DNA from 4 places in the Alteromonas sp. M12 genome. Region 4 is predicted to be linked to each of the others. Evidence: predicted binding sites of a transcription regulator. Region 4 holds the regulator's gene; each other region holds the start of a gene.

Region 1 (6,172 bases), 1.1 Mb from region 4:
TTTAGGTAAAAAGCGCGCATCAGCCAAATAAACAAAGCTACCCAGTCCATTCCATGTATCGTTTTGTCCGCCAACTTTGTTATCAACAACCAAACGAGTTTCTCTTAATCCTGCAAACCCACCTCGGTGTAATACGTCTCTATGTAATAATTCCATTCTAATTTCCTCTGTCTGTAACTAGTTGATAATACAAATCAACTTAATGTTTTGTTTTTTCGAACTGTAAAGCTATTCTATAACCGTAATGAACAATTAAAAATAAAGTAAAATTGACAAATATGTTCGAATTTACTGAACAATAAGATTCATAGGTGGACGAGTGAAATTATCTTTAGAGGCGTGTGAAGTGTTAGATGCAATAGATAGCAAAGGCAGCTTTGCCGCCGCAGCAGCAGCTTTATATCGCGTGCCATCGACAATTACATATACCGTACAAAAATTAGAAGAAGACTTGGGGATCATAATCTATCGCCGAGAAGGTCGAAGATCCATATTAACACCTGCAGGAAAGGTGCTGCTCGAACAAGGCCGAGAATTACTGAAAGCTGCTCAAAGTATTGTAGAAACAGCCAAGCAAGTAGACAGCGGTTGGGAATCTCACATCAATATAGCAGTGGATACGATTTATGATATTGATGAGTTATACAACCTAATTGAAGAGTTTTATAAGCTTAAAACCGGTGTCGAAGTTAATATCACTGAAGAAGTATTAGCCGGAAATTGGGAAGCCGTTGTCGAAAATAGAGCTGACCTAGTTATCGGTGCACCTTATCCTGGAATAAACACTCAAGGGATTAATTTTGAAGAAATTGGCGTAGTAGATTGGCAATTTGTGGTAAGTAAAGAACACCCTTTACTTGAATACGACCTACCTTTAACAGAAGAAGATACCAAACCATTTCATTCCATTATTATTAAAGATTCGTCTATAAGATCCCCCGCAATTTCCCATAGGATATTTGAAAAACAAAGCGTTTTACGCGTAGCTTCGTTAGAGCAAAAGATATCAGCTCAAATTAGAGGACTGGGCATCGGTTTTTTACCCACACACCGAATTATTAAGCAACTGGAAGCGGGCGAGTTAGTTTCCCTACCAATCGCTAAAGATGCACCGGTAACGCCCGTATTCATGGGTTGGAGAATAAATAACAAAGGTAGGGCAATAAGGTGGTTCATCGATAAATTCCGAGACTGTCATAAATAATGTTCAATTAGAACATCACCTACAATAATCTACAGGCCTATGCACGACGTCGACGTTATACTCGGGAGCGCCGCCAAGCTAAAATCCGGATTACAAGCGCAGCAGTCCCCAAATAAGCATAGGGATCGGTCAATGGATTCAATGAAGGTATTTTAAATGCCAGTAGGGCATCAAAATATGGGCTAAATACAAAGATAAAAAAGAAGCCCCACATACCCACGCGATGCAGCACATTCCACCAACGTCCTAAACGACGACGTGCACTATTGGTTGAAGTTAACACCATTGCAAGCAAGACAGCGTATGCCCATACGCCGCGATCCAAAAGTCCCACAGGAGGAAACTGGTTTATCAACCAGTTATAATACAGCAGCGCCAAAAGGTGAACGAAAAAGCAACTAGCGAAACCTAACCCCCACCACCGACGATCTCTAAGCAAAGCCATGGTCCAAGGGGCCCTGTGTAGTCGAGGGAGTGACGAAGCAATAAAGGTAATCAGGAATAAAGGATAAGACGCTCTCGCGGTATAACGTGCAGCGAGTTGCCAGCCCTCTTGCAGGTTCGCTCCTACTAACAAGCCCGCAGCCACAGCTGCTACCCCAGCAAATAGTCCCAGCCACAGTGGCCATACCTTTTTCATAAGTTGTCTTTCCTTATCTGGCGAAAAGCATCTCTGCCTAGCGCCCAACATTCACAACACTGACCTAAAATCATTTAGACTTAAAAATTTTGCTGATCCAAACTGTGACTGCGTTTGGCATAGGAAGATAGAGAGTAATACACCGCCCTAGCCCAAGCAATCAGTCTTACTTTTATTGACCTTAGACCTTAGCTAGTAAAAATCAATTATCTTGATTGGCAGAATTGCTTCGTTCGCTTTTAAAATAATATCTCCAACATAAAGTTTCGTATAATTTGAGCATTGCAGTGTAAATATCGTCTCGTTTTGAAAACATACTTTTACGCTTTCAAAAAGAGCAGCTCAAAAACCTAAATGGTCTATTCGATAATAACTAAGCTTTATTTTGTAAAGGTCAACTTTCCGTTAAACCAATTTCGCACTCTAAAATGCCTCTTTGTATTATCCCCTCCTGTACAAATTAATGACTCAGAATTACAAATTGATAATGGCTTCTGACTTTCGGAATTCTTAGCGGTGTGAATAAGTGTGACAATAATTCGGTCTACAGTTTGCAGTAGTTTATATATTGTTCAGTAAGATGAAAATGACTGTCAACATTCTTTACAAATTCTAACTTCATTGACGGCTAAGTCCCTGTAAAGTCGCTTAATTTGCGGATCTAGAGTTTCGGCATAATAGTTGCTTTAACGGCTCGGCCTTAGGGGCAAACTTTAGGATTAATTCAAAAAGGAATAGAAATAATGTCAATGTCTAAAATATCTCTTGCTTTGATCGCTTCTGGTATTGCATCCAGCGCTTTCGCCTCACCAATCATTATGGAAGGTGATTTTGTTCGAACGGCAGTAAGCGATAACGGTACCTTAGGTGCTGGTGGTTCAACCTCTCCTGGCATCCTGCATGATGCAACTGGAACAGCTACATGGTCGAATGATGACTACCTGACCCCAGGAACGCCAATGGAAGGTTTCTACATTAGCTCAACTGAAACAGGAATCGACGGTAACAATAACTCAAACGGATATGGCTCGTCTGGTTCTGGCATTACTGCGTCTTCTATGACCGATACTTCGGGTACAAGTGGTTATGATCAATCAGTTAATTGGACTGGATTTTTAGATACCTTCTACACAGTTGAAACTGACACATACTACAACGATAGTTTTGAACGTATCTCTATGACTACAACGATTACTGCCCTTCAAGATCTAACCGACGTTGAGTTTTTACGAGTTCTTGATCCTGATCCAGATGTTTACACCTTTAGTTCTTACCATACCGAAAATGGTCGTGGTGACGCAATTAACGGTCATGCTAACGAAGATTGGGTTCACGCTGAAGGTACAAGCACAGGTTTAACCATTGGTTTATACTCTGATTCCGATGTAGCACATAACACTGGTGTCTCAAGCGGTTGGTCTACAGATCCTAGCTTCTACCTAAGTGGTGCGGATAACGGCAACGGCGATTACACCATTGGTATAGCTTTTTCTTTAGGCGATTTGATGGCAGATGAATCAAAGTCATTCACCTATCACTACATCATGGGTGATAGCTTAGATAACGTTGACATCCCAGTTGACAATCCTGTTGACGTTCCAGAGCCAGTATCAATTGCATTGCTAGGTTTAGGTCTGGTAGGTATGGGCGCAGGCCGTCGTCGTTTGAAAAAGTAATTTAACGACATCTAACTAACAACAAAGGTCAGCCATTGCTGACCTTTTTGCATTCTATCAATACTGCTTACCCTACTAGTCACGCATCTTCAACTATCAAAACTACAAACCTGCGGGGCAGATATGTTGAAACCGTCTGTTTAAGCAATAAAGCCATTGAATTAAAACTTCAAACTTTACGCAATAGCCTCTGTGTGAATCAGCATAATGAGACCAGAAAAGTTGATTATCATGGGTAGAGGTAAAACAACATACTCTCACCTTTACGTATTCGTGGTTTAGAGCATTCCTGATTTTCCCTTTAACAACATCATTCTTGAGAATTTCCGTAGCTCTCGATAGCACATCATTGTGCATGAAATTGAAATTCAAACCTGTCACCAATTGCATATCGCTAAGGAAACCGTCTAATTCATCATTTTCAAAAAGAGCATTTGGCCACGTAGGTGATACTTGCAATCAAAAGGATCGTTAAAAGCTTCAGGTTGACTATGGTAAAGCCATCCATCTCTCAACATCAAAGCGTGTCTTTCCTTATGCTCAGGTGAATATGATGAATATCAGTAAAGTGCATCTAAGCCAGCTTGATAAGCAGTTAAATGGGTACGAGCGGTTTCTAGGAATAACGGGGCCATGTTTCACTAATTAGAGGCTTTTAGGTATCAGCTTTCAAAAATTGACCAAAAATAACACAGGGTTTTTGTTAAAAAATAAAGGGATCTTACATAATGCTGCTCATATAGCGATTATCAATTTGTTTGATTGAATTAGTTGCATGGGAAACAAGTGATATTCGACTTTTTACTCCTAACAACTCACGACTAAAGCCAACCAACTGAATTTTAAAAAGTCACTAATTTATTGGCTCTATCCACAAAAATCTGTGCGCCCAATTCGACAATCTCCTGCCCTATGTCCCATCTGTATAAGTATATGGCCCAGATGTGTATGTGAATGGCTCAGGATCACATCCATATGTCCCAGTGCTATAACATTGACTTCGCGACTCTCTGACTTTGCTTGCTCATTACCCATGAACTAATTGTCGTAGCGATTATTTTATATAAATCTTCTTCTACTATAGGAGAAAGCCTATAGGTTGGCATTATCGCCCTTACTTTCAGATTGTTTATTTACTGAAAGAGAAGCTTGTTCAAATATATCCATGACATTATGATTTGACGATTCGCCCGCAGCTAGCTGTTCAAAACCTTTCGCTACTTCTTGTTTCATTTAATATTCACAGCGTTATTTCAGTTTTCAACGCAATTCTAGTTCAGAAGTATATTTTTCCTAATAATTAGTTAGCTTTAGCCACCATGGCAGACATACGTTAGATACTAAAAGCGTTCTCAATGGACGGCTTTTAGCCAGGTAGCTGACATTACCCTTTGCAATACCATGATGATATTTAGTGTAATACTAACCGACATTTATTGCTCGTTTGTGGGGCTGGTTTAAGCTGTGAGTTCAACTGATCAATGCAAAGTTCTTTAATCATTATTTGATGCGCAATGCGCAAGTTAGCAGTTGTGAAATTCAATATTCAGTCACAGGCAAAAACAGCGTTTTTTTGTTTAAGGATCGAGATAAATATATACCTGAAGAGGTCGTTATCTAAGTTCAAGTTTAATGGGTAAAATTACAGTATCGGTTTGTAACATCCAATTCAATTAACCAACTTTTCTCACTATAGATATTGACTGCAATTCACCTTCGTTATTCGGATGAAAGTTGAGCTAAGCCTTCTAAAATAGGGCAGTCAGAGTTATCATTACCATCACATTTATCCGCTAGTTTCTGTAGCACTTCTTTCATTTTCTCAAGCTCACGTATCTTTTCATTAATCTCGTGTAAATGATTCAGTGCAAGTTGTTTCACGTTACGACTTTCTCTGTCAGTATCGAGCCAGAACTTGAGTAGTGACTGAATTTCAGCCATGGAGAAGTCTAACTTTCTCGCACGACGGATAAACCCCAATTGTTGAATGTGTGCTTGATTATATAGTCGGTAGCCGGCATCTGTGCGACTCGTTTTTTTCAATACGCCAATTTCTTCATAATATCGAATCATTTTGGCTGACACCCCCGTTAAACTAGCGGCTTTGCCAATTGTGACAAGTTTATCCATGTTATTTCTCCTTCAGAGTCCAACGTTGCAATAACAATGCATTACTGACGACAAATAAGCTACTAAATGCCATTGCAGCACCGGCGATAATGGGGTCAAGATAACCAAAGGCTGCTAGTGGAATTCCCACAGCGTTAAAGATAAAGGCCCAAAAAAGATTTTGCTGTATTTTACGATAAGTCATCCTTGCAATGATTAATGCCGTGGGTACTAGGCTTGGTTTACTCCGCATTAACGTGAAAGAAGCTGCGCTAACGGCAACATCAGTACCAGACGCCATTGCCATACCCAAATCTGCTTGGGCTAGCGCTGGGGCATCATTAATGCCATCACCAACCATGGCAACCTGATAACCTTGCGCTTGATATTCCATAATATATTTTGCTTTATCTGCTGGCAGCACCTCAGCTTTAAAATCGTCTAACTGTAATTCTGTCGCCACCGATGTTGCACTCGCTTGATTGTCACCGGTAAGCATAGCCACCTTTATACCTTGTTGTTGCAATAGCTTCACAGCTTGCA
Region 2 (6,172 bases), 1.9 Mb from region 4:
CAAGTATATCTGGAACAGCACTAATAACTCGGTTCCAACTCGGTATGAAGGGGGTTTCCATTGGGTTTTCAAGGAAACTTTGACCTGCTTTCATAATGTTTTCAGCAAACATTTCTACCGCTTTTTCTTCTCTATGGATGTCTAGTTCTAAACCATTCATTACCGCATCGTTGTGGTATGTTTCAACAAAATCTAATGCAATACGAAAATAGGTCGCTTTGAGTGTACGGAAGGACTCATTGGTGAATGTAAACCCTTGCGTTGCCAACTTACGAAATAGTGCTTTGGTAATGTCTATGGACATTTTAGACAAGCCACCTTGATCGTTATGTAAGGATAGATCTTGGTGTTTGTGGTCATAAGTTTCAGCAATGTCTACCTGACACAAACGATTATGGGAGTAGTTTCGGTGCATTTCGGACAACACGCCTATTTCTAATCCCCAATCGCTAGGAATACGAATATCATTTAACACATCACGTCTGAATGAAAATTCGCCCGCCAATGGATATCTAAAACTGTCCATGAATTCTAAGTATTCGTTATTACCTACGGTGCGTTTTAACGCTCGTAACAACGGAGTCACTAATAAGCGGGAAACACGACCGTTAATTTTCCCATCTGCTACACGGGCATAATAACCTTTACAAAATTCATAATTGAACTGTGGATGAGCAACCGGATAAATCAATTTGGCAAGTAAGCTTCGATCATAGGTTAAAATGTCACAATCGTGCAGCGCGATGGATTCTGCCCGTCCTGTGGCAAGAATATAGCCCATGCAATACCAAACATTGCGGCCTTTACCCATTTCTTTTGGCGCTAAGCCCATGTCGGCTAATTCTTTATCAATGGCTTTTAAACGCGGGCCATCATTCCACAAAATACGATGGTGTTGCGGAAGTTTGTCAAAAAACTTAATAGCGTGCTGATATTGTTCTTTTGAAGCTCTGTCCAAACCAATTACAATTTCATTTAAATAAGGAACTTTGCAAATATGATTGATGATTTCAGGCATTGCTTCGCCCTCAAGTTCAGAAAACAAACTTGGCAATAGCAGCCCTAAAGGACGTTTTTTAGAAAAGGCCAACAATTCAGATTCCATTTCATCAATGGGACGTTTTGAAAGTTGGTGTAATGTTGTGGTTATTCCGTTTTGGTAAAAATCAGCCATTTTCTGGCTCCTTTAACGTTAAATTTAATATTTTTTGAAGACATTCAGTCCAACCCTCAGGTCCTTCGAGTTGGCTATCAAACACATTTTCTGTACGTTGTAATTGCGGGTAGTCGTTAACGGGAGACTTGATGCGCACTGCAATGTCTGCAGCATCAAGCATAGCAGCATCATTTTGACCGTCTCCTAATGCAATTGAAACCCAGTTTATCTCTGGATATTGGCGTTGTAATTCACCGACAAACCAATTTAACGCTGCACCTTTATCTGTTTCTCCTGAAATATGAATAAAGCGTCCGCCTATCAGGGTTTTAGCCCCCAATTGTGTGACGCACTTGATAAATTCTTTCTTTTGTTGTTCGCTTCCAAGCCATAATACTGGTTCACCGTATAACCTATTTGCAGCCCGTTTTGCTTGTTCCGGTTCTAATCCAGTAGCATCACATATCTCGGAAAGTGTCATTTTTGAAAAGTGGGTAAATTGACCGGCAAAATCACTTTCAATTTTCTTTAGTAAACTTAACCAATAACTTTTCTTGGAGGTGAAATTGCGAACCCAATTTTTACCAACCCATTGGGTATGTGCGGGTTTTTTCTTGAAGAAACCATGTGGGATATGGATTGCCGCGCCATTTTCCACAATGAACGGACCTTGTAAGTCTAATTGCTCGGTCAATTCCTGCATTTCATCATAGGTTTTACTGGTATTCGGAATAACTGGAATATTATTTTTTTTCAAAAAAGCGAGCATCTTTTTTGCGGCTTCGTGGCTGTAAGAATGATGATCCAGTAATGTGCCATCCATATCGGTAAAAATGACAAACTGGTCGCTCATTTTATCCCCTTTACGTTGATAATTTTTCGATGTTTATCTAATTCAAATACGACATCACAGGTTTCACTAAGAGTAGCCAAACTCTGATCCGTTAGTCTTTGATAGTGCTGAATAAATCGTTTAATTTCGTTTGCTGACATAATCCCACTGTTAGCTTCAGAATTCGAAGCAGTTGCCAATTTTTGGATAAGTTTTTGTTCTTGCTGCAAGCGCCAATCAAATACACATTCAAAAGAAGGTGCTTTTAACATTACCCAAAAATCCATTAATTGATATAAGTTTTGATATTCAGTTTGCAGTTGTTGATTAACAAAAGTGCGCCAAACGCTATTGCTGTCTTCTTCAGACTCTAAGGTGTTTACCGGAACTGACAGCTGCTCGTTGGTTTGCGCAGTGACTCCCCAGCACCAACCTTCCATCAATATAATATCCACAGGCTCTTCGATGATAGGCCAATCTTCCGTTGGGAAAGGGTCGTCTGTTGCTTTATTAAACCGTGGAATGGCAAACCCAGTTTTGCGTTCCTTTAAACTGAGCAATACTTGTTTTAATAACGCTGTATCGTGGGTCCCTGGTACGCCACGGGTCGCTAATAAAGGATGTATATTTTGCGCTAACTGTTGTCGATAATCTTTTGAAAAATAAAAGTCATCGAGTGAAAGGTTTATCACGCGCAGTTGTTTTATTTCTACTAAATAGGTGAGTACCAGTTCTGTTAGGGTGGATTTACCAGAACCTTGGCAACCATTAATACCAACAAAAATCGGCCCTTCTGCACCGTCATGGTGCATTTTTAGTTTTTCAGCTAAAGGGATGAACCATGTTAGCGCAACGTCGCCAAAGTTCGCATCGAGTTGGTGTTTTTCGATAAAGGCTTCAAGTAGCCTTTTAGATTCTGGGGTTACCTTCAAAATTAGCCTTTATAGAGTAAATAATTAATTGGAATTTTCATTATCATCAAATAGAACTTACAACAAACGTGCCAATATGGTGCTAATTTTATTTATACAATTGTGCAAAATAAGATTCATTGATTTCAAATAAGCTCGATTATCTTCATCAACAATAAACAATTTGCGTTGCACCTCAATAGTGAGGTTAAATGCCATTATCAACAATGCTATACTAACGCTCAGTAAGATCTTAATATAGTAAGTGATAGTAAAAATGAAACTCCGAGCCTCTATTACTAAGTATTGAAATACAATATAGGTAGTTTTGGCCGCAACTATAATGGGTTGCCAGGGTAAATTGGGAAACTAGTTTGCCTCCCGCTACATGTTCAACAATTTGGTTGTTCGTGACTTTGGAAAGGTGTTTAACGTGTTAAAAGATAAATATGGACGTCGCTTCCATTACTTGCGGCTGTCCGTCACAGATGTTTGTAACTTCAGTTGCGACTATTGCCTTCCTGATGGTTACCAATGCGACTCCGATCGTAATTTTTTAAGTTTGTCTGAAATTCGCCAAATATGTGCTGGTTTTGCAGAGCTAGGAACTAAGAAAATTAGGATAACCGGAGGTGAGCCCTCATTACGCAAAGATCTCCCTGAGATTATACAAATTGCCGCCTCAACACCTGGTATTGAACAGGTTGCAATTACCACCAATGGTTATCGTTTAGAACAGCAAATCGACTCTTGGGTAGATGCGGGTCTGAATTCGCTGAATGTCAGCATAGATAGCCTTGATCCTCGCATGTTCGAAAGTATCACCGGACACGATAAACTCGAAACGATTTTGGCAGGTATCAGTCGTGGTATTGAACGTGGCTTAAAAGTCAAAGTAAATGGCGTGCTAATGCGCCAATATAACGGTAACGAACTCAGTGTATTTTTAAACTGGTTAAAACATACACCTATTACCTTTAGACTTATTGAATTGATGGAGACGGGTGAAAACAAAGATTTTTTCAAATTAAATCATTTGTCTGGTGAGCCAATTCAGCAGTATCTAACTGAAAACGGTTGGAGCCCAGTGATCCAAAATAACACCGCCGGGCCCGCTCAAGAATTTTGGCACCCTGATTATCAGGGTAAAATTGGCCTTATCATGCCTTACAGTAAAGACTTTTGCGCGACCTGTAATCGACTTAGAATAAGTGCAACTGGTAAGTTACACCTATGTCTTTTTGCTGATAAAGGTTTGGATATTCGAGAATATTTACAACAACAAGATACACAGCAATTACAGCGACAATTGCAAAAATTGTTAGGTGATAAAGATGCAACGCATTGGTTAGATCAAGGTTTCACGGGTGCCACTAAACACTTGGCAATGTTAGGCGGTTAAAGATGTTGGCTGAACCAGACTGCTTAAGCAAAACCTTGGGACTGATTTTAGCCGGAGGGCGGTCTAGTCGAATGGGGGTTGATAAGTCCACATTGAATCTGGCTGGCGTGTCTTTTTTACAACTTGCCATCAATCGTTTTGAATCCATCGGGATCAAAAATCAGGTGATTAGTTCTAACACCTTAAAAGGTGCGCTTACCGACAGATTGATTGATAAGGGGCCTTTAGCTGCACTGGATGCGGTGTTAAATCTTCCTGAACATCGATTAGCCAATGTCGACAGCTTATTAGTTGTTCCCATTGATATGCCGGTATTCCCAGCAGATAGTCTAAAGCAACTTGCTTTACAGGGGCGAGAACAGCATTCAGCTTGTTATTTCCAATCTCATCCTATGCCGTTTTTTATCATCTTAGATGATAATTTTAAGCAAACACTCAATGGGCAAATTCAATCCAATGATCGATCTATATTTTCGTTGCTGAAAAAACTCGCCGCAACTGAAATTGAATTGTCTGAAGACCAAATTTCACAACATGCTTTTTATAATGTAAATACGCCCGAACAAATGCAACAAGTGAAACAAATGTTTCCATGCTAGATGGGGTTTAGAACAGTTTTATGGAGGACAAATGCCTGCTACCAATAAGTTTATAGCACTGAATATCGCTGTGTTAACTGTGTCGGATACCCGAGATGAGGAAACTGACACATCGGGACGTTACCTAGTTGAGGCGGCAAGCAGTGCTGGGCATCAAGTGGTGGAGAAGCGAATTTGTAAAGATGATAAATATCAACTGCGTAGTATCGTTTCTAATTGGATCTTAGCGGAAAATGTTCAGGTAGTGATCACCACTGGCGGCACAGGCTTTACACCAAGGGATATGACTCCAGAAGCATTAGAAGTACTATTTGATAAGCAAATCGAAGGGTTCGGCGAGCTATTTCGACATATTTCTTATCAACAAATTAGTACTTCTACTGTGCAATCCAGAGCGCTGGCAGGAATGGCAAACGGCACTGCTATATTTTGTTTACCAGGTTCAACTGGTGCATGTAAAACCGGCTGGCAAGATATATTACTGGAACAATTAGATAGTCGTCATAAACCTTGTAATTTTGTGGTTCACCTAAAAAACCTCAATATTGAGCAATGCGAAAGTAGGGGATAAGGTGAGTAATCAGTCAACAGAAAGTGGAAAAAGCCTAAGCCATATCGATCACAAAGGTCGGGCAAATATGGTGGATGTAACCGACAAGGCCGTCACTCAAAGAACGGCCAGAGCGTCTGGATTTGTGCAAATGCAGGCTGATACATTAACTATGATCGCAAATGGACAACACGCTAAAGGTGATGTTTTTGCGGTGGCTCGCATTGCAGGTATACAAGCCGCGAAAAAATGCGCTGATCTAATTCCGCTGTGCCACCCATTAATGCTATCTAAAGTACAAGTGGATTTTAATGTTGATACAACAACAAATCGCGTAAATATTTTGGCTACCTGCAAACTGGCGGGGCAAACTGGCGTTGAAATGGAAGCGCTGACGGCTGTTTCTGTCGCTGCATTGACGCTTTTTGATATGTGCAAAGCGGTTGATCCGCATATGTTGATTGGCGATATTAAAGTTGAGCAAAAAAGTGGTGGAAAGACAGGCAATTGGCACCGCAGCGAATCTCAATCGTGTTAAAGAGGGTTTGATGAAAATACTGTTTTTTGGTCAACTGAGAGAACAACTGGGTGTTGCAGAATTATTGTTAAGCGAAACCCCCGATACTGTGCATGCTTTGCGTGATGTTTTGGCTTCTAAGGGCGAACTTTGGCAACAGTATCTATCAAGCGGTAATATTTTGGTTGCGGTTAACCAGACCATA
Region 3 (6,172 bases), 1.3 Mb from region 4:
GATTACAAGCGGGTATCTACAAATCTTTAGATGAACTGAGTGCACAGTGGCGATGCGAACACACATTTACGCCAAGGTTCTCTAAACAAGAAAGGGACCATGCTTATTCTTTATGGCAACAAGCGGTGAATCGAATTCGCTGTGATTGAATGCTAAACCCTTGCACACAGATCCATCTTAATGCTGTTAGACAGGCAATAAATTGCCCATGCTCATCGCTTTTTATCCTTAAGTGGGCGTGATTTTGCCACTTAATTTCATGTGTTTTTGGCCTATTACCTACTAATAGTTTCTAGAAACAAAGCTATACGCTTTATTCGCTTGTTCAATTGTATTGGTCACCTGAGAAACCGTTGATTCTATCGTTTCCTTGTCGGCATCTTCAAACATGTAGTCTGTTACATTGTTATAGATGGATTTGCCGGAGAATGATTCAATCGCCATATCGGCAGCGGCAAACGCCACCCCTATGGGCCCCCCATAAACAAATCCACCCAATAATTCAGATACCGGATCCACACTGGTATGGTATGTATTTTGGTAAATATCAGAGACAATAGGAATGTGATTTAGAATGTTAATAGTATCAAAAAAATCATCCATGCCTAAGCCATCTTCACCTATTACATAATTTGAAATATCTTGAATTGAACCCAACAAGGTAGTGTCAGAATTTAACGCGCTTAAGTCAGTGGTGCTTACTTCCGGCTCGGCAGAAATAGCGGCAGTCGCACTACTGAAAAGGTTGGCACTGAGACTACTCAATAAAGAGGTTTGTAGGTTCGCAATTGAATCTAGTGACGTCAGTTGAGATAAAGAGTCTTCAGTAAATTGATCTAACCCAATAGCTGAAAAAAGACTTTTCTGAATGCTGTCAATTGCTGAATCCATGTTGGCGTTTTCTTCAGTGGAGTTATCACTGTCGTTTTGCTGCATCAGTGACATTAAACCACCAAACACCTGATTGATTCCTTCTGAGCTTGCTGAGGATTCACTTGCAGAAGGTGTTTCAACGGCGGTGCCTAAACCTAAGTTATTTTGCAATGTATCTATGACATTCATGGGTAATGACTACTCTTAATTTACGCATTTTGGATGGAGTTTTGTAGATGCTGATAGGCTAAAATCGTGCCAAAAATTTAGCCAAGTATCATATACTTAAACAACTTGGCTGAAATTCTATTTACATTAAAAGCGCTAGTGTAAAGTTTTAGTAAAGGTACTAAAGTGATTTATTTTTTCGGTAAAATAACCTCAGAATTTGGCATGTGAGAGGCAATTCTAATCATAAATATGTTGTTATCTTTAGATAGCAATTGAGGTTATATTTGAGTATGAAAAAGTATCACTTTATCTCTTTTTTCTGTTTTGTTGTTTGCTCATGTTCACAAACACCTAGCGTAGAAGAAGAAGTTGTCGAAAACCTGCCAACCAATCCAAAAGTTAGTCAAAGAGCCATTAGTCAAAAAGACAAAGAGATCATGCCCAATGATCCCAGTTACAGACCTATCCGCATGGAAGGGGTCGAATCTATAGCAGTCCCCACAGGATCACTTTTTCAACTAGACGATGACGCTAGCCTGTATCAGTTGCACCGCAAATACCAAGTGGGTGACATGATTTTAGTTCGACTAAGTGAGTCAACTACGTCAAAAAAATCCATCGATTTTCAAAGGGATAAAAGTAGTCGATTTGAGTTAGGACCTGTGAATGTTACTGCTGGACCTATCCAGATTGATGAAACAGACTTAAATATAGAACACAATGAAGAAAATGAGTTCGATACATCATCAGAAGCCAATCAATCTAATTCTTTGAAAGGTGATATTACCGTATATGTAAAAGAAGTCTTACCCAATAATAATCTTGTGGTTGCCGGCGAGAAGTGGATTACGCTGAACACTGGGCAAGAATACGTCAGATTTTCCGGTGAAATACGAACCGCCGATATTGATGCTTCAAATACTATTATTTCCTCTAAAGTGGGGAATTCACGCATTGAGTACAGTGGCAAAGGCGAATTGCACTCCAATCAAGAAGAGTCAGTAATCAATAAATTATTTGGCATTTTCAATTAACTGAAAAATGAATATAACTATGATGAAAATGTTGAATTGCACAACCTTGTTGGTGCTTTTGCTGCTCTGTCCTAGGGCCTTTGCTGTGTGGCAACAAGGTGAGGCGACGGTCAAATTAGACGGTGCTGACGTTAGCGACGTAAGAGTGACAGCTATCAAAAATGCAGTTGCAGACGCATCTTTTAAAAACGGCAGTTTTGTTTCTGCAGAAGATGTGGTGTTAGATGGACTACTAGTGAGCAGTAAATCGGTGATTACCACCCAAGGCCAAATTCAGCGAGTAGAAGTGCTTAGTGAATCTGTGAATGAAGATGTATTTAATGTTATCGTCAGAGTCGAATTCTCACCTATGTTCAATTGTCCCCATGATGGATACAACCGCTCGGTGTTGCTTACCCAGTTTCAAGTCTTAAAACCCCAGCAAGCTAGCCATGGTGGTATTTTTGATATCGGTAAGCAAATAAGTAAACGCATTGAGCAACAATTGCGTGCTGAACAAACCAGTCCTAAGGTACGACTGATTGACAAGGCGTTCACTGGGGTTAACTCCTATGACCAAATCCATCTTAACGAATTAACCAACAAAGCCATTTATATGTCCAAAGAATATGGACGGCAGTTTGTCATGTTTGGGTTTATTCGCGATATCAGTTTATTTGAACAAGTCAAAGAAGAATTGCTTTCAGACGATGTATCTTTAAGACGCAATTTCACGATTCAAGTATATGTACTGGATGTTTATCGGCATACGATTATATTCCAAGAGTCTTACCATAGTGAAGCGGATTGGGAGTACAGTGATGACTACAATGTAGATACCAATAACAGTTTGTTTTGGCGCAGTGACTATGGCCGTACAGTACTTAACACTGTCAATGGCGCGGTGTCGGATGTTGCTAATAAACTTCAGTGTGAGCAGAGCTTTGCGCAAATTGTAGGAACAAATAACCATAAATTGATCATCAATATGGGCTTAGACAATGGACTAAAGTTAGGCGATAAATTCCTACTCTATAAAAAACGCTTACCTGTTAGCGCAAATGGATTGAGTCATGCGGCTTTGACTGCGGTTAACCAAGGTGTATATAAAGTCGTGCAATTAGACAGTTTGACCGCTGAATTGAGTAATGATGATCCTGCCCAAGTGATAAACGGCGACTTACTCGATCTGGTCAGCCCAACTCGCTAAGATCAAAGCATAAAGTCACTTAGTGTTGGCGGAGTAATATTCAAAGACGCATATCTATTCTTACCACTGGGCTAGTTGCCCTTAACGAACACAGATACGCCAGTCATAGCTATACCTGAAACTACTCGTTTTGCATTATTAGGAATTGGTTTTGCGGCGAAATTCAACACTTCCCCCCGACTATCAAATTAGCAAGTGCATTTTTATTCCAGCTTATAGCGCATCATTTTAGTGCAATCATTTATGCTTGGGATAAGTCCAATTAGCCTAATCTGGCTGCTAGGCCTTTAAAATTAACAATTCTTAAAACTTGACCTTTTGGTCATTTTCTTGCATCGCAACCCCATTCGTTTTGGCTATGACAAATCAAACTCAATGACATCGAGTTCTAACTCTCATTTACGGGCAGACCTAAGGCAAATTAATGAAATCCAATTCTGAACTGCTCTATGGGCTTAACGATATTCCCTCTAAAAAGCAAAGTATCACCGCTGCAACCCAGCATATTCTGGCGTGTTTTGTGGGGATCATCACGCCAACCTTAATAATAGGTGGAACTCTAGGGTTGCAGGCTGAGTTGCCATATTTGTTGAGTATGGCGTTATTTGTATCAGGAGTGGCTACCTTTATCCAAGCTAAAACTATAGGCCCTATTGGTAGTGGCTTGATTGCTGTACAAGGTACAAGCTTTTCCTTTGTTAGTGCCATTTTAGTAGCCGGCTTTGCAATCAAAGCCAAAGGGGGAAGCAACGAGGAGGTATTATCGACTATTTTTGGGGTGTGTTTGCTCGGAGCCTTTATCGAAGTTGTTATTAGTCAATTTATTACCAAAGTGAGGCGTATTGTTACCCCTCTCACCACCGGTATTGTGATCACAACCATTGGCTTTAGTTTAATTAAAGTCGGCATGACAGACCTTGCAGGTGGTTTTGGTAGTGACACTTTTGGCGATACGCAAAATTTATATATTGGAATTTTTGTGCTGGTGACTATCATTGTACTCAATGTCTCGTCAAACCCATGGGTTAGGTTATCAGCCATCATGGTTGGTATGGGATTAGGAACATTGCTGGCCTACTGGTTAGGTATCGTTTCGGTGGAACATATTGGTGAACAACCTTTGTTTAGCATACCCGTGCCTTTCAAATACGGTTTAAATTTTGATTGGGAGGTGTTTTTACCCGTTGCGCTGATTTATCTGATGACGGCGCTGGAAAGCTCTGGTGACTTGACGGCTAACAGCTTGTTTTGTGGTTTGCCCATCAAAGGTGAACAATACTTAAAGCGCATTAAAGGCGGTATTCTGGCCGATGGGGTTAATTCTGCATTGGCATCGGTGTTCAATACCTTTCCAAATACCACTTTTGGGCAAAACAATGCGGTAATCCAACTAACCGGAGTGGCGAGTCGACACGTCGGGTTTTATATCGCCGGTATTTTGGTGTTGTTAGGTTTGTTTCCGGTAATTGGAGGTGTATTGCAATCAATTCCTAAACCTGTTTTGGGCGGCGCGACTTTAGTGATGTTTGCCACTATTGCGGTGGCCGGTATTAAAATTCTGGCAAGTGAACCTATCGACAGACGCAAAACACTGATTATGGCCACTTCATTTGGCGCTGGCTTTGGGGTGTTAATGGAGCCAAATGCGCTTCAAGGACTACCTGAAGCGCTGCGAAATATATTTTCTTCTGCGATTACCACAGCCGGCGTTATCGCCATTGTGATGAGTTTATTGATCCCAGATCCTGTTCACGAGGAGGAGAGAGTCTCCTCGCAATCTTAACCGCTCTGTACAAGTGCGGTTCAATACTCATCAGTTTGCAGATACCACTTTGGCTTTTCCTCTGCCACTTTTTTCTGAGGCAGCACTAAGTTCGCCGTCTTTTTGCAAAATCAAATGTACATCGCCAAAGCGACCTTCGCTTATGATGTAACCCATTTCTTGCAGCGAGTTTAACGTAGCATCACTGATACCTGGATGCACTCTGATGGTGTCCTTGGGCCATAATTGGTGATGAAAACGCGGGCTATTTGCAGCTTCTTCGGCGCTCATATTAAATAACAATGTGTTGAGTATTGATTGGGTAACTGAGGATATGATGGTGGTACCGCCAGGTGAGCCTGTTACCAGTTTCACCGTTTCGTCCTCAAGCACAATAGTCGGAGACATTGACGATAACATACGTTTGAAAGGGGCAATTGCATTGGCTTCACCGCCAATTGCGCCAAAGAAGTTTGGAACGCCTGGCTTAGCACTGAAATCATCCATTTCATCATTTAATAAAAAGCCTGCACCTTCCGCTACTACACCCGCCCCAAAACTCAAATTGATAGTGGTTGTATTGGCAACGGCATTACCCCAACCATCAACAATGGAAAAGTGTGTGGTGTCCTCACTCTCATGTAAGCCTGGTTTGATGTCGCTGGTGGCTGAGATAGCGGTTAAGTTAATGTCGTTTGCACGGGATTGAATATATTCAGGGAGCATTAACTCAGTTTGCGGAACATCGATAAAATCTGGATCACCTAAGTATTCGGCGCGATCGGCAAAAACTCGTTTACCTGCCTCTGAGACTAAGTGCAAATAGGCCGTAGAGTTTTGTTTAGGCAATGGATTGGTTTGAATAACAGCATCAATCATGCCTAACCACTGAGCAACGGCAATACCACCTGAACTCGGTGGTGGAGCGGTGATCAAAGTATAACCACGCCATGGAAAGCTTATCGGTGTGCGCCACTTAGCTTGATAAGAAGCTAAGTCTTCCAATGTAATTAAACCGCCATCTTTTTGCATAAAGGAAACAATGTGTTCGGCAGTTTCACCTTTATAAAATCCATCTACACCAAGATCGCGGATACGCTCAAGGGTTGCAGCTAACTCGGGCTGTTTGAACAACATACCTGA
Region 4 (6,172 bases):
GCGAGTGACTCAGCCACATAAACTGAGCGATGTTGGCCTCCAGTACAACCGATTGCTACTGTCACGTAACTACGATTGTTTCTTTCTAGATGAGGAAGCCAAGTTGAAATGAGATTTTGAATTTGCCAGATAAATTTCGTCACTATTGGCTGTGAGCCTAAAAATATCTCGACCGGAGAGTCTAATCCACTGAGGTGCTTTAAGTCTGGCTCCCAATGTGGGTTAGGTAAAAATCGCGCATCGAATACATAATCGGCGTCTTTAGGAATGCCGTATTTAAAACCGAAGGATTCAAATACCAAAACTAGCCTAGAGCTTTTCTTGCCTAGAATTCGCTCTCGAACCAATTCAGCTAATTGATGCACCGAAAGTTTGTCTGTATCTAGATATAAGTCGGCGCGTTCCGCAATAGGGGCTAACAGTTGACCCTCTGCCTGAATCGCATCCGAAAGAGATTTGTTTTGACGAGATAACGGATGCAGTCGACGAGTTTCGCTGAAGCGTTTTATCAGCATGTCATCACTGGCATCTAAATAGACTATGGTCATGTCCCAAGTGGCAGGCAAATAATCAAGAATTTCGACTAATTCACCAGGTACCTTGGGAAGGTTTCTAACATCGATACTCACGGCCACTTGGTCATATTCATCCATAACCGTATGGGTTAGAGTCGGTAATAGGTTAACTGGAATATTGTCGACGCAATAGTAACCTAAGTCTTCTAAAGACCTTAGTGCAATAGATTTTCCTGAACCAGAGCGGCCACTAATAATTATCAGTTTCATGCAACGATTGCCTCGTATAACTGAGCATTATCTTCTGCACGACGAATACGTTTCAGAATTTCCTTATCACTTAATTTTGTCGCGATGGTTGCTAAGGTTTGCAGGTGTCCGGCGGCTTTATCTTCAGGTACTAAAATTGCGAAAAATATGTCCACAGGACAATTATCCACAGCGTCAAAGTTGATAGAAGGATCACTGGTGATTAGCACTGCGACCACATCCTTTAAACCCGACAGTCTACCGTGTGGCAATGCAATACCATTCCCGATTCCTGTGCTGCCCATCTTTTCGCGGCTAACCAGACTATTTAAAATCGTTGTCTGATCAATGTCATCGATTTTTTCTGCCGCTATTAGGCTGATAGTTTCAAGAATTCGTTTTTTACTTGTCCCCTGGACTGCACAACTTGTGCAGTCAGGGGAAAGGATGTCTTTAATTTCCATTAATTAATCTAATATATGTTAATGACGCTTAATTTTTTCCTTGTGCTTGATTACCTGTCGATCAAGCTTATCTATCAATCCGTCAATTGCTGCGTACATATCGTTGTGCTCTGAGGTTGCAAATACTTCGCCTCCGCTAAGATGAACTGTCGCTTCAGCTTTTTGATTAAGCTTCTCGACATTAAGAATGACATGGACATTGTTGATATGATCAAAATGCCTTTCTAGCTTTGTAAATTTATTGTCTACATAATCTCGCAAAGAATCTGTAATTTCTACATGATGGCCAGTAAGGTTAATTTGCATATTAGCGTATTCCTTCTGTTGTTGAGCCTACAGCAGGCTCTTGCGTTGGTTAGACGGTGGGATCGATAAAGACTCCCGGTATTTTGCTATTGTCCTACGGGCGACCTGAATACCTTGGTCTGCCAGTAGATCAGCAATCTTACTGTCGCTAAGAGGCTTGGTAGGAAGCTCTGCTGCGACGAGTTTTTTAATTAATGCGCGAATTGCCGTTGAGGAACACTCTCCTCCAGAATCAGTTGCTACATGGCTGGAGAAAAAGTATTTAAGTTCATAAATTCCTCTAGGCGTATGCATATATTTCTGTGTGGTAACACGGGAAATAGTTGATTCATGCATATCTACCATTTCTGCGACATCATTTAACACCATTGGTTTCATCATTTCAGGTCCATGCTCAAAAAAACCAACCTGCTGCTGAACAATGCAGTTTGCGACTTTGAGTAAAGTGTCATTACGACTCTCTAGACTTTTTATAAACCACTTGGCTTCTTGCATATGCGACCGAATAAATTGACTATCACTGGTGTTTTTAGCGTTCCGGCTCATTGCCGCATATTGCTGATTTACATTCAGCTTAGGCAAACTATCGGGATTTAGCTCAACTTGCCAACGACCATTTTTCTTCATCACTGAAACATCTGGAATGACGTATTCAGATTCACCGATTAACAATGAACTACCAGGGCGTGGATTGAGTGTTTGCAATAACCGCATAGCTTCTCGTAATTCGTCTTCTTTTAGACGAGTTTTACGCATTAAAGTTCGGTAATCTTTACTGCCTAATAAGTCAGCATATTCGCTGATTAATAACTTAGCTTCATTTAACCAAGGGGTGTCAGGTGCAAATTGATTCATTTGTACCATTAAACATTCTTGCGGATTTCTTGAGCCTGAACCAATAGGGTCGAACATTTGAATACGTTTTAAAACGCATTCCACCTCATCAAGTTCAACCTCTTCATGGTCGAGACTAGCAAGAACATCTTCGGTGCTGATAGTGAGGTAACCAGACTCATCAATAGAGTCGATAATTGCGATTGCTATGGCAGTATCAACTTCAGAAAAAGGCGTTAAGCGCATCTGCCACAATAGGTGATCTTGAATATTTTCGGTTGTTTCACCTTGGAAAATTTGGTCGTCATCGCCGCCACTACCACCGCTTATTGAGGCGGGGGCTGAGGAGGCACTGATATATTCGTCCCATGTGCTATCTATGGGTAATTCGTCTGGGATATCTGCTTTTTCTAATGCCTCGTTTGTATCCATGGAATCAGAACTTGCGGATACCGTCTCCTCTGAGAACTTGTCATTACTGTCTGCTAAAGCGGAATCCCCAGTAGGGATATCTGAACCGTCTTCTACTTCTAAAAGTGGATTCGATTCTAACGCTTCCTGTATTTCCTGTTGTAAATCCAGCGTTGATAATTGCAATAGACGTATAGCCTGTTGCAATTGAGGCGTCATTGTTAGTTGCTGGCTGAATTTTAATTGTAACGAGGGTTTCATTTAGTTTTTTTATTCTTACTTGTTTAGCCACAAAGCTTTGGTTAAAAACAACATACCTCTACTATAGCTTGAATTGCTCGCCAAGGTATACATCTCTGACTTGTTGATTATTTAAAACTTCTTCTGCGGTTCCAGAAGCTATCAATTCACCATGACTCACAATATACGCTTTTTCACACACGTCTAGCGTTTCACGCACATTATGATCAGTTATTAATACACCAATACCTCTATCGCGTAGGTGTTGAATTATTTTTTTTATATCGTTTACTGAAATCGGGTCAACACCAGCAAAGGGTTCATCCAATAGAATAAACTCAGGGGCGGCCGCTAATGCACGAGCGATCTCGACTCTTCTGCGCTCCCCGCCTGATAAACTCATGCCAAGGCTGTTACGAATATGGTTAATATTGAATTCATCCAATAATGCATCCGCTTGCTCTTCTCGCTGATCAGAACTTAATTCTTTTCGGGTTTGCAAAATTGCCATGATATTTTGGTAAACGGTTAACTTACGAAATATAGATGATTCTTGAGGAAGATAACCAATTCCTTTTCGTGCACGGATGTGCATGGGTTGTAAGGTTAACTCGGTCTGATCAATATAAATCTCGCCTTTATCGAGTGGCACTAACCCAACAATCATATAGAAGGTGGTCGTTTTACCTGCACCATTGGGACCTAACAGGCCAACAATCTGTCCAGTAGAAACTTCAATGCTTACATCTCGCACCACTTGCCGAGATTTATAAGACTTCGCTAAATTGGTCGCTTTTAACGTTGCCATTAAGGTTTTTCATCCTGCAACTTGTCTTGCTCTTCTTCAGTTTTTTTAGTGTCGTCAGTTTGCCGATTGCGAATGCTTTCGGGTTGGAAAATGGCAGTGACCCCGCCTTCTGCGTTGCCGTCACTTTCTGCTATCAATTGCTCTAATTCCATATTAAATTGAATCGATTCACCTTTAACAAGGCTACTATCCTGATTTAATTCGGCTGCACCATTGAGTGTCAGAGTACGATTCGATACTTCATATTTAATTTCATTGGCCGCGGCACTAATATTACTGCCATCATCGAGGGTTTGGCTGTATTTTGCTGGTTTACCTCGGGCAATAAAAACTTCTTTACCTTCCCCTAAACCCGCAATAACCTCGACTTCGTCAGCCAAAATTTCAAGGCTACCTTGGGTGATTTTGACGTCTTTTCTAAATATCGACGTTTTGGTTTTGCCATCAAAAAAATTCGACTTTGAGTCAACTTTGATTGGCAAGCTAAAATCGTTCTCACCGGCAATAATAGCGGCGCTGAACATTAAGCTAATAAATAAAGCGCTAACGCGGCGCATATTGAGTTTGCACATGATTTTTAAGTTCATATTCCTGTGTAGTTAAATTTGCTACAAAACCGTTACTTTTAACAGTGAAATCTTTCCCGTTTATCTCAACCGGTTCGTCAGACATCATTGTTTTATCGACTAAATTAATTTCTAAAAACTGGGTTCTGATTGTTTGCACAAATCCCGATTCATCGAGGCTTCTAATCTCTACATCAGTTTCTAATTGAATTCGATTATCCTCATACAGCGTGCCTTCCTCAGCTTCTACATGCCAAGGCGTTTGCTCATCGGAAACATAGATGGTGTATTTAGGTTGGCTGAATAAAGTGAAGCCTAGGATTTGATAATGTTCCATTTTAAGCGCGAATACCTGATGATTCACTTCGCCGTTTTCATTGTAAAGAGTGCTGCGCATATTCCTCGCCTGATAATTAGGCTGCCAGGAATCTTCATTACTAGAATCTGTCTGTTCTGGATCTGAACCCATCCACCCTGGCACATATACCATCAAGACTAGCACAAACAAGATGCCAATGCTTAGGGTGATACGATTCATACACTACTACCGTAAATACGATTTAATTTGTTGTTGGCAAACAAAATTAGATCACAGATTTCTCTCACTGCGCCAGCACCACCAGTTGTTTTAGTGACATATTCTGCCACTGATTTCACATATGGGTGGCCATTAGGAACACTGATAGACACACTGCTTTGTTCAAACATACCTACATCAGGCATATCATCACCCATTGAAGCGATATTCTCTTTTTTTAGGTTTAATCCCGTTTTGAGTTTATGTACTGCGGTCTTTTTGTCTTCGACACCTTGAATGATCAGAGACACGCCTAGGGCTGACATTCTATTTTCCACAATGGCGGACTGGCGACCAGTGACTATTGCCACATCAATGCCAATTTCCAACATTGACTTTACGCCATAGCCATCAAGTGTATGAAACGCTTTAAGTTCTTCACCATTGTTTCCCATAAAAATGCTGCCATCAGAGAAGATGCCATCTACGTCACACACCAGTAATTTAATTTTACTAAGCTTATTAATGAAATGGTTATTAACTGGACCATAAAGGGTTTCAATAATTGACACTAAACAACTCCGGCTTTTAGTAACATATGCATATTTAATGCGCCAACTGGCTTATTTTCATGATCTACTGCAAACATTGAATTGATACTGTATTTCTCCATCAAATTAAGTCCTTCAACTGCTAACATTTCCGGTCGACCCGTTTTGCTGTTAGCTGTCATTACCTCAGAAACTGGGGTTGAGTGTATATCAATCCTATCATCAAGGATGCGGCGCAAGTCACCATCTGTAAAAATCCCAACCAACTTGCCAGTCTCGTCTATTATTCCTGTCATTCCTAGCCCTTTTCGAGAAATTTCGAACAAAGCATTGCGCACGGTTTGATCTAATTTCACTAAGGGTAACTCATCACCTGTATGCATGATATCTGCAATTGTTAATAACAGCCTACGACCTAAGCTTCCACCTGGATGAGATAGCGCAAAATCGGCGGAGGTAAACCCACTGGCGTTTAATAATGCTACAGCTAATGCATCACCCATTGCCAAAGTTGCAGTCGTACTGGCGGTTGGTGCTAACCCTAACGAACAGGCTTCTTGTTCTACCTTAATACACAGTACTTCATCAGAGTGTTTACCTAACGAGCTGGTAGTACTGTTTGTCATTGAAATGATGGGGACTTCCATTCGTTTAACCACGGGGATTAAATTCAGTAACTCCGCCGTTTCACCAGAGTTAGAAATAGCCAAC

The links. The regulator sigma-54, encoded in region 4, starts transcription at its own class of promoters, with help from an activator protein. The targets are predictions, from matches to a motif close to GTTGGCACGNNNNTNGNNT.
Region 1: VUI23_RS20060 (PEP-CTERM sorting domain-containing protein) is a predicted target of sigma-54. The motif match lies at 2,513-2,531, and genes of this name have one in related genera.
Region 2: VUI23_RS11690 (kinase) is a predicted target of sigma-54. The motif match lies at 2,978-2,996, and genes of this name have one in related genera.
Region 3: VUI23_RS19430 (flagellar basal body L-ring protein FlgH) is a predicted target of sigma-54. The motif match lies at 1,261-1,279, and genes of this name have one in related genera.

The regions. Positions count from the first base shown of each region.
Region 1 covers NZ_CP144164.1:4,677,333-4,683,504, forward strand. The annotation lists gene VUI23_RS20045 (pirin family protein) at 1-156, opposite strand, end outside; gene VUI23_RS20050 (LysR substrate-binding domain-containing protein) at 320-1,204, shown strand; gene VUI23_RS20055 (ferric reductase-like transmembrane domain-containing protein) at 1,260-1,844, opposite strand; gene VUI23_RS20060 (PEP-CTERM sorting domain-containing protein) at 2,588-3,520, shown strand; gene VUI23_RS20065 (hypothetical protein) at 4,613-4,753, opposite strand; gene cueR (Cu(I)-responsive transcriptional regulator) at 5,240-5,650, opposite strand; gene VUI23_RS20075 (heavy metal translocating P-type ATPase) at 5,652-6,172, opposite strand, start outside.
Region 2 covers NZ_CP144164.1:2,708,919-2,715,090, reverse strand. The annotation lists gene VUI23_RS11700 (glycosyl transferase) at 1-1,174, opposite strand, end outside; gene VUI23_RS11695 (HAD-IIB family hydrolase) at 1,167-2,009, opposite strand; gene VUI23_RS11690 (kinase) at 2,006-2,920, opposite strand; molybdenum cofactor riboswitch at 3,171-3,343, shown strand; gene moaA (GTP 3',8-cyclase MoaA) at 3,333-4,301, shown strand; gene VUI23_RS11680 (molybdenum cofactor guanylyltransferase) at 4,304-4,900, shown strand; gene moaB (molybdenum cofactor biosynthesis protein B) at 4,932-5,471, shown strand; gene moaC (cyclic pyranopterin monophosphate synthase MoaC) at 5,473-5,988, shown strand; gene moaD (molybdopterin converting factor subunit 1) at 5,996-6,172, shown strand, end outside.
Region 3 covers NZ_CP144164.1:4,517,853-4,524,024, reverse strand. The annotation lists gene glpK (glycerol kinase GlpK) at 1-149, shown strand, start outside; gene VUI23_RS19435 (hypothetical protein) at 283-1,062, opposite strand; gene VUI23_RS19430 (flagellar basal body L-ring protein FlgH) at 1,335-2,078, shown strand; gene VUI23_RS19425 (flagella assembly protein FlgT middle domain-containing protein) at 2,098-3,267, shown strand; gene VUI23_RS19420 (nucleobase:cation symporter-2 family protein) at 3,692-5,050, shown strand; gene ggt (gamma-glutamyltransferase) at 5,081-6,172, opposite strand, start outside.
Region 4 covers NZ_CP144164.1:777,077-783,248, forward strand. The annotation lists gene rapZ (RNase adapter RapZ) at 1-785, opposite strand, end outside; gene ptsN (PTS IIA-like nitrogen regulatory protein PtsN) at 782-1,228, opposite strand; gene hpf (ribosome hibernation promoting factor) at 1,247-1,534, opposite strand; gene VUI23_RS03275 (RNA polymerase factor sigma-54) at 1,562-3,040, opposite strand; gene lptB (LPS export ABC transporter ATP-binding protein) at 3,102-3,827, opposite strand; gene lptA (lipopolysaccharide transport periplasmic protein LptA) at 3,827-4,384, opposite strand; gene lptC (LPS export ABC transporter periplasmic protein LptC) at 4,371-4,931, opposite strand; gene kdsC (3-deoxy-manno-octulosonate-8-phosphatase KdsC) at 4,928-5,482, opposite strand; gene VUI23_RS03300 (KpsF/GutQ family sugar-phosphate isomerase) at 5,482-6,172, opposite strand, start outside.